Regions from separate parts of the Pseudoalteromonas sp. NGC95 genome, predicted to be linked through region 1. Evidence: predicted binding sites of a transcription regulator. Region 1 holds the regulator's gene; each other region holds the start of a gene.
The links. Region 1 encodes MetJ, which represses methionine synthesis genes. Its sites were predicted from a motif close to TAGACGTCTAGACGTCTA; they were not measured.
Positions count from the first base shown of each region.

Region 2: the regulator MetJ is predicted to act here: its motif matches at 2,312-2,329, upstream of I6E70_RS09630 (homoserine O-succinyltransferase).
Region 3: the regulator MetJ is predicted to act here: its motif matches at 2,256-2,273, upstream of I6E70_RS00110 (methylenetetrahydrofolate reductase).

Region 1 covers NZ_JADYWR010000001.1:450,148-455,146, forward strand. The annotation lists gene metL (bifunctional aspartate kinase/homoserine dehydrogenase II) at 1-1,996, opposite strand, end outside; gene metB (cystathionine gamma-synthase) at 2,002-3,249, opposite strand; gene metJ (met regulon transcriptional regulator MetJ) at 3,539-3,859, shown strand; gene I6E70_RS02040 (malic enzyme-like NAD(P)-binding protein) at 3,943-4,999, opposite strand, start outside.
Region 2 covers NZ_JADYWR010000008.1:148,548-153,546, forward strand. The annotation lists gene ettA (energy-dependent translational throttle protein EttA) at 1-728, opposite strand, end outside; gene I6E70_RS09625 (M24 family metallopeptidase) at 903-2,204, shown strand; gene I6E70_RS09630 (homoserine O-succinyltransferase) at 2,394-3,341, shown strand; gene I6E70_RS09635 (homocysteine S-methyltransferase family protein) at 3,331-4,404, shown strand; gene metH (methionine synthase) at 4,414-4,999, shown strand, end outside.
Region 3 covers NZ_JADYWR010000001.1:25,196-30,194, forward strand. The annotation lists gene I6E70_RS00105 (M16 family metallopeptidase) at 1-2,066, opposite strand, end outside; gene I6E70_RS00110 (methylenetetrahydrofolate reductase) at 2,317-3,273, shown strand; gene I6E70_RS00115 (hypothetical protein) at 3,391-3,588, opposite strand; gene I6E70_RS00120 (sensor domain-containing diguanylate cyclase) at 3,602-4,582, opposite strand; gene I6E70_RS00125 (DEAD/DEAH box helicase) at 4,642-4,999, opposite strand, start outside.

The DNA.
Region 1 (4,999 bases):
TCAATGCCGATAAGCTAATATCGTCAAGTTCAAGCTCAACACCTAGCTCTCGAGCTAAAATAAGTAGCTTACGCTGCATATCTCGCCCAGATAAATCTTCGCGAGGGTCTGGCTCTGTGAATCCCATTTTCTGAGCTTCCAGTAGCAACTCAGAAAATGGCCTTGTTCCATCATATTTACTGCATAACCACGAAAGCGTGCCTGAGAAAACACCTTCTATACGTGTTATTTTATCGCCACTATTTTGCAAATCAGCCAAAGCAAAGTTAATAGGTAAGCCAGCGCCTACACTGGTGTTATATCGCCAATGTAAATTACGTTCTGTAATATTACTACGAAGTGCTTTATACCAAGTAGTCGGTGCTGTTCCAGCGTATTTATTAGCACTAATTAAATGACAGTTTCTATCTACAAAGTCTGGATATAACAAGCTAAATTGTTCACTTGCGGTAATATCAATTACAATTTTATGCTCGTAATCGAGCTCATTTATAGCATTCAGTAAATCTGCAGATTGATAGCTATTTGCCTCATGCTGCCATTGAGTTTTCCATTGCTGTGTATTAATACCACTTGCATTAAACAGCATTTTTTTAGAGCGAATTAGACCGACTAATTTAATACTAAAGTCATCCGATAAACGCTCAAATTGTGCCGATAACTGTTTAATGAAAACGTCGCCAACGTTACCAAGCCCCGCAACTATAATTGCGATTTCTTGGCCTTTATTAATTAGCTTATCGTGTAAGTCACTTTGTATATCACTATCTATAAATTGATCGGTAAGCAATAAAGCATAGCCAGTATCTTGATGGACAAAACGAGGTTTTATGCTGTGGAGTTTTAATAAATCTAATGCTTGTAAGCTTAATGTATTAACGTCTTGCTCAGGCGCTACAATTGCACAACCGTTTAAATTTGACTCGCTAATATTTGCCCTACCCGCAAAATAATTAATAACCAGATAAGTTTGTGCTGCAGGTACTACTAAATACACTTCACCATTATGGTTAAAGTGATGAAGGCTATGCTGAATAAGCTGACTAACACTTGCAACCTCACCTTCACTTAATCCTTCAACCATTAATAGGTCAACATTTTGCAACGTGGTTATAAAGCGCTTTTTCTTCGCTGAACCTTCTTTGACTATATCTGTTGGACTTGCTTGTACGTCAAAACTACTGCGAACAGCTAGCTTAATATCTGTGTTTTTAAGTGGCGATAGTGTTTTTGCATGTAATACAGGGTTACCTAAACGAGCTAATAAATTAGCTTGCCCACGGCAAATTTTGCCGTATTTAATCGCTTTTTTTACCTTTCGAGGATCAGTGCTATACACTCCCTGTGTATCAGTCCAAATACATACTTGCTTAGCATTGCAATAATTTGCAAGTAGTGTTGCACTGTAGTCACTGCCATTTCGGCCAAGCGTTACTGTCTCGCCTTTGATATCTGCGGCAATAAACCCAGTAACAACATTTATTTTATTAGGCAAAATTAACTGCCCACATTGCTGCGCATTTTGCGCATGCATTAATTCGCCATCATTTAAGGTAAAAAGAGTACGTGCATCTTGAGCGCATGCCTCAATATTTAGCTGCTGTAAATAAGTAGAGAGTAAACGTGCTGACCACAGTTCGCCATGTGCAAGTAATGCAGCCTCTTTTAGCTGCTCAGCTTGAGCAAGTTCTGCAATATAGCTAAGTTCGATACTTAGTGTTTTAAGTGCACTTCGTTTTAAATCGGCTTCTAATAGCAGCTCTATTAAATCACTTTGATGGTTATTTAACTGCAGTAAAATATCAGCTACTGCTTGAGTATCTTGTTTTTGATAGCTTTGCCAAAGTAATACTAGCGTATCGGTTGTCTTACCCGCAGCCGATACCACCACACAATCACCCGGTTGAGTATGTGTAATTATTATTTTTGCTACGCTTTGGTATCGCTCACTTGAGCTTAAACTCGAGCCACCAAATTTATGTATACAATTAACCATATTAATCACCAAAGCGCCGGACGAGCTGCACTTAATTTAACGTTACCACCAGAAGTGCCTGCTCCTTTGCCTACACGGCCAACATTTTTATTTTGCCCTGGTTTTACAAGTTCAAACACTCGCTCAAAATCAGCGACTAAATCGTGTATATCTTCAATACCTACCGAAATACGAATAAGCGTATCGCCCACGCCCGCTTCTAAACGTGCTGTTGCCTCCATACCTGCGTGCGTCATAGTTGCAGGGTGACAAATTAAGCTCTCTACGCCACCTAGTGACTCAGCTAAACTAAACGTTTTAAGGCTAGTTAAAAATGCCGCAGCGTCGTTTATATCGCCTTTAATATCAAAACTAACCATGCCACCAAAACCAAGTTGCTGTGCTTTAGCTAGCTCATGTTGAGGATGTGACTCAAGACCTGGGTAGTAAACTTGGCTTACATATTCAGAGCTTTCAAGATACTTAGCTATTGCCAGTGCATTTTCTTGATGCTGCCTTAGGCGCACATTTAAAGTACGTAAACCACGAAGCGTTAAATAGCTATCAAAAGGCGCACCCGTAATACCAATGTTATTAGCCCACCAAGCAAGCTCATCGCCTAACTCTTGTGTTGCGGCAATAACAGCGCCGCCTACTACATCTGAGTGTCCGTTAATGTATTTAGTGGTTGAATGCACCACAATATCTACACCAAAATTAATAGGATTTTGTAAAGCAGGCGACAAAAACGTGTTATCTGCAGCCACCAATGCACCGCATTGCTTTGCAACATCGGTAACCGCTTTAATATCTGTTAAACGAAGTACTGGGTTACTTGGGGTTTCTATCCAAATAAGCTTAGGTTTAATTACTAAAATTTGTTGAAGACTTTCTTCTTTTGTTAAATCTAATATTTCGAGCTTTAGTAGTCCGCGTTTTTGTAAAGATGTAAATAAACGATAGCTGCCACCATAACAATCATGTGGAATTACTAACGTATCGTCACTATTAAGTAGCTGAGTAGCTAAATGCACGGCAGCCATGCCTGTAGCTGTAATTATGCCACGAGCGCCACCTTCAAGCTTAGCAAGCGTCTCAGCTAAAATATCACGATTAGGATTACCGCTACGACCATAATCATACTCACGCTTAGTATCAAAGTCGGCAAACGAATAAGTAGTCGATAAATAAATTGGCGGTACCACCGCACCATGATGTTTATCAGCATCAACGCCGTTACGTACAGCAATGGTCGCTTTGTTTTTTTCGCTCATATTCGTCACCTGATTAATTTGGATGTTTAGACGTCTAAAAGAGTAAGTTATCCGTTTTGATAAGTCAAAGTATTTTAAAGCTCTAGATGGCTAAAAGTAGAAGGGGCCTCTGCGAATAACACATTTTAGCTCACAAAAGTGTGCTTATCTTTACACCTACAATAGGCTTATTAAGATAGATCGGTATCTATTATTTGACTATCTTTTTTAAATCGATAGAATTTCACGCATATTTACACGCTTTTTATACCGTGTGAGAAATTAATAATCTGAGGCAACGATACATCTTATGGCTAAATGGAATGGTGAGTATATTCACCCATACGCAGAACACGGTAAAAAATCAGAGCAAGTTAAAAAGATCACCGTTTCGATCCCGCTAAATGTATTAAAGGTATTAACTGACGAACGTACACGTCGTCAAATCAATAACCTTCGCCATGCTACAAATAGTGAATTGCTATGTGAGGCATTTTTGCATGCTTTTACTGGCCAACCTTTACCAAATGACGATGACTTACGTAAAGATAACGCCGAAAAAGTGCCAGAAGAAGTTAAAAAAATAATGCAAGAAATGGGTCTAGAAGTACCCGTTTTAAACGAAGAATAAATATTACAAAGACAAAAAAAACCTCAGTAATTACTGAGGTTTTTTTATGTCTAAATTTTATTGTATAGCTCTACTGTATAGATTTACTGCATATAGTTTTCAGGTAGCTCAATTTGTGCAACACCTGACTCAATAGCAGCAAGTGCAACAGCTCTTGCTATACGCGGCAGTAAACGTGGATCCATTGGTTTTGGAATAATATACTGCGCACCAAATTCTAGTTTATCTACACCAGCGGCTTTTAAAACTTCTGCAGGTACTGGCTCTTTGGCAATACTTCGAATAGCATCTACTGCAGCAATTTTCATTTCATCGTTAATAGCGCTTGCACGTACATCAAGCGCACCACGGAAAATAAACGGGAAACATAAAACATTATTAACTTGGTTAGGGTAATCAGAGCGCCCTGTTGCCATGATTAAATCGTTGCGTGCGCCGTGCGCAAGTGCAGGATCAATCTCAGGATCTGGATTTGAACATGCAAACACAACTGGTTTTGCAGCCATTAGCTTTAAATCTTCAGCCGCTAATAAGTTAGGGCCAGAAACACCCACAAATACATCTGCATCTGCAATTACATCTTGCAATGTACGCTTATCGGTATTATTAGCAAAAAGCTGTTTGTATTCATTTAAGTCATCGCGGCGGGTATGAATAACACCTTTGCGGTCAAGCATATAAATGTGTTCACGCAGTGCGCCACACTTAATTAACAGCTCCATACACGCAACAGCGGCAGCGCCTGCACCTAAACATACAATAATTGCATCTTCAATTGACTTACCTTGTACTTCTAGCGCATTTAACATACCAGCAGCCGTTACAATGGCAGTACCGTGTTGATCGTCATGAAAAACAGGAATACTACAACGCTCTATTAATGCTTTTTCTATTTCAAAACACTCTGGTGCTTTAATATCTTCAAGGTTAATACCACCGAATGTGTCGGCAATGTTGGCAACCGTATTAATAAAGTCTTCTGTTGTTTTGTGCTTAACTTCAATATCGATAGAATCAAGCCCTGCAAAACGTTTAAACAATAACGCTTTACCTTCCATTACAGGCTTAGACGCTAAAGGACCTAAATTACCAAGGCCTAGAATTGCAGTACCATTAGTAATAACCGCAACCATGTTACCT
Region 2 (4,999 bases), on a different contig from region 1:
CATGGAATACCTTCACCACGGTCAAGCTCCAATATCCAACCCGCTACATTATCAAGGAAGTAACGGTCATGCGTTACCGCCACAACAGTGCCTTCGTAATCGTGTAAAAAGCGCTCTAACCATGCAACCGACTCAGCATCCAAGTGGTTAGTTGGTTCATCGAGAATAAGCATGTCTGGTTTTTCAAGCAATAATCGACATATAGCAACACGACGACGCTCACCACCTGAAAGGTGCTCAATTTTAGCATCCCATTCTGGTAGGCGAAGTGCATCAGCAGCACGTTCTAAAACGTTGTCTATGTTGTGACCATCGTGCGCTTGAATAACAGCTTCAAGCTCGCCTTGCTCTTTTGCAAGTGCGTCAAAGTCAGCGTCTTCCATGGCGTATTCGTTATACACTTCGTCAAGACGTTTAAGTGCGTGTTTAACTTCGCCAACAGCTTCTTCAACAATTTCACGAACTGTTTTGCTTTCGTCTAAAACAGGCTCTTGCGGTAAATAACCAATTTTTGTACCAGGCTGAGGATGTGCATCACCTTCAAAATCTTGGTCAACACCGGCCATAATACGTAGTAACGTAGATTTACCAGAACCGTTTAAACCAAGCACACCAATTTTAGCGCCAGGAAAAAAGTGTAACGAAATATCTTTTAAGATAGTGCGCTTAGGTGGCACAACCTTAGATACTCGACTCATCGAGAATATAAATTTATCAGGTAAAACCATGGAGGAAAGCCTTCAAATAATAATAAAAATTCAATGTTGTATTGTAGTGGCTGACAGGTGAAACAGTCAACGAATGGCGAGGAGGAATATATCTTAATCGTTTTTATCTTGTTAAATGTATAGTTTTATTTGAGTGTGCTAACGTATTTAAACCACAGCAAAATAAGAAAAAATATGACTATACAAAAATTTGCAACAACCATGGCTTTACTCACTCTATTTGCAAGTAATTCTGAGGTAAAAGCAGAAAGTTCGCCTTGGCCTGAAATAAGAAAACAAAGAATCAGTCAACTACTTCCACAAGCATTAAAAGCTGCAGATGTAGATGCTTGGCTGATAGTATGTAGAGAAAATAATAATGACCCATTAGCTGATCATATTGGCTGTGAAAACGCAGGGTCGCCAGCAGCTTATTTATTTTATTTTGACAGAGATAAGTTTCATTCTGTTGCTTACTCACCTTCAAGTGAAGCAAAAGCGTTAGATGAACTCGATATACATGAAAAAGTTATATCTGTTCCCCGTAGCGTGTCAGCATTAAAATACGCTGCTGATTTTATAAAAAAACAATTATTCCGTAACATTGCAATTAATGTATCTGACCTTAACGCGCAGGCTGATGGGTTGTCGCATTCGCAGTATAAACAGTTAGCCAGTTTATTAGGGCCTGAACAAACAGCTAAGCTAATATCCTCTGAAGAACTGGTTTATCAATGGCTTTCAATTAAATTACCGGCTGAAGTTGAAATAATGAAAGAAGCGGCAGCGCTCTCTGCAAAGTGGCAGCTAGAGGCATATGAAACTATTATTCCGGGCAAAACTACCGATGCAGACGTAGCCAAGTTTTTAAAAGCTAAAATGAAAGCGCGAGGCGTGACCGATGCATGGGCTGCAGAGCAAAACCCCAATGTAAACTCAGGCCCTGACCGAGGGCATTCACACTCTACAAATAAAGTGATTATGCCTGGTGATGTGATACAAATTGATTTTGGTGTAAAGCTTTACAACCGCTGGGTAAGTGACATTCAGCGTTTTGCTTATGTGCTTAAAGAAGGAGAAACCTCAGCACCGGCCAATATTCAGCAATATTGGATTAACGCAAGAGACAGCGGTTTTGCCGCATTTAATGCAATGAAGCCCGGCGCAAAAGGCATCGACGTGGATCAAGCTCAAACCGTATTAATGAATAAATACAACTCAGAGCCTGTGCCATGGAGCACCGGCCATCCAGTAGGGTATGTTGCACACGACACCGGCCCTAACTTGGGTGGCTCTCGTAGTGCGCAAGTAAGGCCTGCGTCACAACGTGAACTTAAAGAAGGGATGGTGTTTGCCTTTGATGGTTTTTTTAGTTGGCCTTTGAATAACACCGAGTTTAAAACCATTTCGGTTGAAGAAATGGCTGTAATAACAGCCAGCGGGGCTGAGTACTTGATACCACCTCAACAAAACTTAATTTTAGTGGGTAAAAATTAACAGGTAGTGCTAGGTGTATTTATGTTCAGTACGATAAGTTAAGTGTTTATAGGTAGGCTTAACTTATCATTCATCAAACAGTTTATTCACAGTGAATAAATTTCATTTAGACATCTATACATCTAGAGGTTGATATTTTTTACTTTCAGTTCATAATTAAGCTTCGGTTTTTATGAGCAGGAGTAAAGTATGCCAATTACAGTAAAAGACGAGTTGCCGGCAATTGCACGTTTACGTCAAGAAAACGTATTTGTAATGCCAAAAACACGTGCAAAAACGCAAGAGATACGCCCAATGCGTTTGGCTATTTTAAACTTAATGCCTAATAAAGTAGAAACCGAAGTTCAGTTTATTCGCTTGCTTGCCAACTCGCCTTTGCAAGTAAACGTAGAACTACTGCGCCTCGACACTCACCGCAGTAGCAGTAATTCAGAAGAGCACCTTGATACCTTTTATCGTTATTTTTCTGAGGTTAAAGACAACAATTACGATGCGTTAATTGTAACCGGTGCGCCACTTGCCCATTTAGAATACGACGATGTAGCGTATTGGGATGAGCTAAAGGTTATTATTGATTGGGCTGAGCAACATGTTACCTCTACGTTATTTTCGTGCTGGGCAGCACATGCAGCGCTATATCACCGTTACAATTTAAAGCGCGATTTAAAAGACGACAAACTGTGTGGCGTATTTACCCACCAATGTTACTTTGATCACGGCGCACTGACTCGCGGATTCGACGACACCTTTTTGGTACCGCACTCACGCTACGGCCACATTGATATAAATAAAATAAACGCCTGTGATGAGCTAGTTGTACTGGCAGGTTCTGAGCGAGTAGGGGCTTACTTACTTAAAAATAAATCGGGTAGCCAAGTGTTTATAACCGGCCACCCAGAGTACGACGCCGACTCGCTAAAAGCAGAATACGAGCGCGATTGTAAAAAAAGCCCTAATGCACCAAAGCCCGAAAATTACTTTCCGGATGACGATGCAACTAAACAACCTTCAAAAACGTGGCAAAGCCATGCTTTTTTACTTTTTTCGAACTGGTTAAATTACTACGTGTACCAAACCACACCGTATGATATTAATTTAGTTAGCCAAGACGTGAGGACTAACAACTATGCCGAATAACGCTCCTACAAATAATAAGCAAGCCGAAATAAGCGCCGCATTAAAAGAACGCATTTTAATTTTAGATGGCGCTATGGGCACCATGATCCAAGATCATAAGCTAGAAGAAGAAGACTATCGCGGAGAGCGTTTTAAAGACTGGCATGTATTAATTAAAGGCAATAACGATTTATTAAGCCTAACCAAGCCCGATTTAATCACTGATATTCATCGTGGTTTTTTATCAGCGGGCGCCGATATTATCGAAACCAATACGTTTAACTCGACCACTATTTCGATGGAAGATTACGACATGGCAAACCTAAGTCGTGAAATAAATCTAGAGTCGGCTAAATTAGCACGCGCCATTTGTGATGAATTTACGGCTAAAACGCCAGAAAAACCGCGCTATGTAGCCGGTGTTTTAGGGCCGACAGCTAAAACGTGTTCAATTTCGCCAGACGTAAACGATCCGGGTTACCGAAATGTCACCTTTGATAAGCTGGTTGCTGCGTATATTGAATCAACACTTGCATTAATGGAGGGCGGCGCCGATTTAATACTAATCGAAACTATATTCGACACCCTTAACGCAAAAGCGGCCTCGTTTGGCGTAGAAGAAGCCTTTGAGCAAGCAGGGCGCACATTACCAGTTATGATCTCGGGGACTATTACCGACGCCTCTGGTCGTACGCTTTCGGGACAAACAACTGAAGCATTTTATAATTCTATTCGCCATATTAAGCCTATATCAATCGGCCTAAACTGTGCGCTTGGTCCTGATTTACTGCGCCAGTATGTAGAAGAGTTGTCGCGCGTGTGCGAAACGTTTACATCGGTACACCCTAATGCGGGCTTACCAAATGAGTTTGGTGAATACGACTTAGAAGCGGACGATATGGCAACCGAAATTATCGATTGGGGTAAATCGGGCTTTATTAATATAGTAGGCGGATGCTGTGGCACCACGCCTGCGCATATTCGCGCTTTTGCAAAAGGTTTAGAGGGCGTTAAACCACGCCAACTACCAGAGCTTGAAGTACGCATGCGTTTATCAGGCCTTGAAGCCTGTAACTTAAATTAAGGAGCCAGCATGACCCAACAAATAGCAGTATTTACTAATGTCGGCGAACGTACCAATGTAACGGGTTCTGCCATGTTTAAACGTTTAATCATGGAAGAAGACTTTGAAGCCGCACTAACAGTGGCCCGCGAACAAGTAGAAAATGGCGCACAGGTTATTGATATAAACATGGACGAAGCCATGTTGGACTCAAAAGCCGCCATGGTTAAGTTTTTAAACTTAATAGCCTCAGAGCCTGATATTTCTCGCGTACCAATTATGGTCGACTCCTCAAAATGGGAAGTAATAGAAGCAGGCTTAAAGTGTATTCAAGGCAAGGCAATTGTTAACTCAATATCGTTAAAAGAGGGTGAAGAGCCGTTTATTCGCCAAGCTAAAATAATAAAACGCTTTGGTGCAGCCGCTGTTGTAATGGCGTTTGATACCGACGGGCAAGCCGACACGGCAGACCGTAAGTTCGCAATATGTGCGCGCAGTTATAAAATATTGGTAGAAGACATTGGCTTTGCGCCAGAAGATATTATATTCGATCCTAATATATTTGCCGTAGCCACCGGTATTGAAGAGCACGACAACTACGCCGTAGAATTTATTG
Region 3 (4,999 bases), 420 kb from region 1:
CCCTTTGGTAGCGTTGCAAAATCGCTCATCATTTTAGCTTTAAGCTTTGCAGGTACAGCCCCAATTAAACCAACCGTGAGTTTAGATTGCGTAAGCTCGCTGTTATAAAACGCTTTAACGTCATCTAGCGTCAACGCTTCTAAATCCGAAATATCACCATAGTTGTAGCTTTCGTAAGGGTGATTTTTGTAAAGCGCACTGTATAGCACTTCTTTGCCTAGCTCTTCATCGTTAGATGCTTTTAAGCCTGACTTAATGCCATCGATCATTTCTTTTTTAAGGCGCTTAAAGTCGTCATCTCTAAAACCTGGGTTTAGTAATTGATCGCTCACAAGTGAATACCACTGCGCCGCATTATCTTTATGAATACGTCCTTGGAACGACAGCATTTCTTTATCTATTTGATAACCAAAGCTACCCGCAAGCGGATAAAGTGCTTTTTGAATATCTTTATAGCTTGTCGCCTCTGAGCCACCTTGTGCAAGCATAGCCGCAGTTAACGCAGCAACACCTTTTTTGCCTTGTGGGTCGGCAGCCGCACCGGTATTGAATAAAAAGTTAACATCAATTAATGGCGAGCCATTCGTTTTATCAAGTACTTTAAATACAGGTGCCGCAGGTGCTTGTTTAAGCTTTGCAGTAAGCGCATTTAAATTAATTTCTTGCTCGAAACCTGGGGCTTTATCAAGTGCCGACATTGTTAATGTGGTACGTGCGTTATCAGTAAAGTATTTATTAGCAACGGCTTTAATATCTGCGCTGGTAATGTTATCTGCCGATTTATACAGCTGGTTTATAACTTCAGGATCGCGCTCAAAATGCATGTAGCTGGCAAGAGTTGATGCAATCGCTTGCGATGAATCCAAGCCATTAATAAAGCTGTATTTAAGGTTCGATTTTAAATCACTCAACTTTTGCTCATCAACAAGCTCAGTGCGTGCTTTTGCATAAGTGCGGTTAATGGCATCGCGCGCAGTGGCTAAATCGTCTGCGTTTTCTACTTTAACAAATACGTGTAATAAACCCGGATCTTTAGTCTCAGGGTTATAAGTAAACATTTGGCTGGCAATTTGTTTGTCGACCACTAGCTCTTGATATAAATCTGAATTACTAGAAAAATAAAGCTGTGAGATTAAATCAAGTGCTGCTCTGTCTTTTTTAGCAGGCTCCCACGCAGCGCCTTTGTAGGATACAAGTAACCAATGTCCTGGTAGCGCTTCATCTTGCTGGTGCAAATATTTTGGTGCTTGTTGAACAGGCTCTGCTTTAATGTCAGCAACATAGTTACCCTTTTTCCAGCTACCCCAATGCTTTTTAACCATTGCCATTGTTGCTTGTGGATCTACATCGCCCACAATAACAAGTGACACATACTCAGGTTTATAAAATTTAGCAAAAAACTCTTTCCCGTACGCCATTTGATCTGGCATGGCTTCTATGTCTTTAAAAAAGCCCATAGTGGTGTGTTTATACGTGTGCTTATCAAACGCTTCTTCGCGTACAGCGCTTAATAATTTACGAATTGGGCTCGCGTTGTTTTTTAAGTACTCACCTTTTACCGTTTGTGCTTCTGTTCTAAATTGCTCTTCGGTGTAAGTTAAGTTTTGAAAAATATCAGCTTCAAGCTCAAGCACTTTATCAAGGTGCTGTTTTGAAAAGTTTAAATGGTAGTTTGTAAAATCGTTTGTTGTATAAGCGCGGTTATCAACACCTGAATTTTTTAATATGTCTGAGTACACATCTTCAGGGTATTTTTGTGAGCCTTTAAACATCATGTGTTCAAAAAAGTGAGCAAAGCCTGTTTTGCCCTCTTCAACTTCGTTACGCGACCCAACCGATACCGGAATTTGCAGCGACACTACATCAGGGTAGTCGGTTTTAACAACCATGACACGTAAGCCGTTTTCTAGCTCTTCAATTAAATAATCTTGCGAGAAAACACGGTCATCAGCTTTATTTACTTGTTCTTGTTGTGCTGTTGTTTGCGTGCTTTGGTTTTGTTGCATGGCGCAACCTGTTAACGCCAGCGATACCGCTAAGCTGGTTGCTAATAATTTAAATTTCATTGTTGTCCCTTTTTAAATTGAGCAAATTTGTTGTCAGATTTAACTCTTTAATTATGCCCCAAAGCCAATAAATATAAGAGTCCCAAGGGGATTTATTATGTAAACAACTGTGTCAATTATAAATTATGGGAACAAGCACTATGAATAAACATCATGTTAATTGAAAAACTTTCATTAAATAAATCTATCTAGACGTCTAAATGGCTGCTATATTAAATCCATCAAAACAAACTTAGCTGGAATGAGGATTATGGCTTTATCACTAAAAGAGAAGATAGTGGACACCAATCAAGGTGTTTATCTTATTGGTACTACCCCGCCTAAAATTGGCACCGATAAAGCGCAATTAAAAACCATTGCAGAAAAGCTATTAGGTCGCTTACACGAAATTGAATACGACGGTGTGATAATTTACGACATTCAAGACGAAAGCAGCCGAACTAACCAAGACCGCCCATTTGCGTTTAAACAAACCGTTGATCCGCGTGAATACAGCCATTTACTTCGTAATTTATCTGCACAAGATGTAATTACTTATAAGAGTGTGGCGCAGCGTGGCGTAGGCGAATTTAAAGATTGGCTAAGTGAAACTAAAAACGACTACGATTTACAAAATGTTGTTTTAGTAGGTAGCCCATCATCGATAGGCGATATAAAGCTAAGCCTGCCAGATGCTTATAAAGCGATGGCTGAGCAGTCAGATGATTTCTTTTTAGGTGGCGTTACTATTGCCGAGCGCCATTCAAGCAAACGAAATGAGCACGAACGATTAATAGAAAAAACAGCACAAGGTTGTCAGTTTTTTATATCGCAAGCTGTTTACGATGCACAAGCGACTATAGAGCTAATTACTAGCTACGCACGTACATGTAAAGCACAAGGGATTACACCTCAACGTATTATATTAACGTTTACCCCGTGCGGCGGCGAAAAAACCTTAGACTTTATGCAATGGTTGGGTATCTCAGTGCCAGAGGCAACTAAATGGCGCATGCTTGATGCAGACAATACATTAAGCGAATCAGTACGTATTTGCCGCGAAAACCTCGACTTAATACTTAAAAGCTGTGCGCATTTAGATGTACCGCTGGGCTTAAATATTGAAAGCTTAACAAACCGTAAAGAAGAAATTGATGCATCAATCAACTTATACCGTTTATTAAAAGCAATAATGGAATTAAACCTAGCCGAAAAGCTAATAGCTTAAAGGCTAGGTTAGAGCTAATTAACACCCTTCTTGGCAAGCCTAATGGCTTGCTTTTTTATGTCCGTTCTTTGAAAAATTAATTAATAAATACAAGTAAAGATTTGCAGCTTAAGCTATTTATTGAAGGTGTTTTTGGTTATTACTCTCAAGCCTTTTTAAGGCAAACCCCATAGAGGAGCACATAACACCAAAAATTATTCCCTCATTAGATATAAATCTAATGCTAGGGAACGTTTCAAATAAGCTTATTATTGCTAAGGAAAAAATAAAACCTATCGCAGAAAAAACTAGCCAAGTTTGTGTGGCATGAGTCATGACGAACCTCCTTTTATTGTGCTTTTTTAGCGAGCTTGTACGCTTGTTTATTTTTATACATTGCGTGGTCTGCATCATTTAATAGCGCTTCAAAGGGCTGCTTTTGTTTATTAGTAAAACTATAACCAATACTAAGCGATAAATCGCAAACGTCTTCTTTGAGTAAGGCTTTTGAATACTCAGAGGATATTTTATCCATGATGTAGTTAATCTTGCTTTTATCGCTTAATTGCATTACTGCAACAAACTCATCACCACCTAAACGCCCTACTATGTCGGCATCTCTTAAATGGTTTTTTAGCGTATCTGCCAATATAATTAAGGCTTTGTCGCCCACTTCATGTCCGCAGGTGTCGTTTAATTTTTTAAAGTCGTTTATATCAATAAACAAGCAACATACGTCGAAGCCTAAACGTAGCGCTAAGTTAAGTTTTTGCTGGGCTAATAAGTTGAGTGCTCGGCGATTATAAATATCTGTTAATGAGTCTAACATGGCTATTTCGCGCATTTGCTCATAGCTATGCACAAGTGCTAAATCATCTTCAATTAAATCGCGTAGTTGCTCTATGAGTTCAAAATATTCATCGGTATAGCTTGTTATTTTAGTGTCTTTTAAGCATAGCGTGCCAAACACTTCGCCCTCAGGCCAATGAATAGGTAAACCTAGGTAGGATTCAACACCATCTTCAACTACTTCTGGTAGGGTGTTCCATGCATCGTTATTGCTTGCATCATTAACATATAAAATATTATTAGTTTCAGCAACGTGACGACAAAAAAGAGGTGTTTGAGGAGGAAGTATGGGATTTGTCTCAAAGTTAGAGCCACCTTCGTTACTTCTAATAACAACGCGATAGCCTTTACTTGTTGCCTGTACGATATAACCAGACGGGGCTGAAAAAAGCCCCGTAATAAGATCTATGGTTTTTTGCCATTTATGCAAAGATATCTGGCCATCAATACCAGAAAATGCCCATTGATCAGTTTCAAACATTAGCTTTACCTCGGCTATTTAGTAGCTCCAGTATAGGCAAAAAAGCAAAATAAAAGCTATTATTTACGACGTCTGCTTGGCTCTCTTTTACCAGTTATGCGTTTTTTATCGCGATCTTTTCGCGACTTGTTAGTATTTTTACGATTATCTTTTGGCTTTTTATTAGGATCTGGCTCGTAACCTTCTAACCACTGCGGCGTTAAACGCGTATCGAGTAGTACTTCAATTTCTTCTAGCAGCCATTGCTCATCAAGACTTACCAGCGACATAGCAAGTCCTTGTTCGCCAGCACGACCTGTACGGCCAATACGGTGCACGTAATCCTCGGCAATGTACGGTAGTTCAAAGTTAATTACGTATCTAAGTGTAGAAATATCTAAACCACGCGCAGCTACATCGGTTGCAACAAGTACGCGT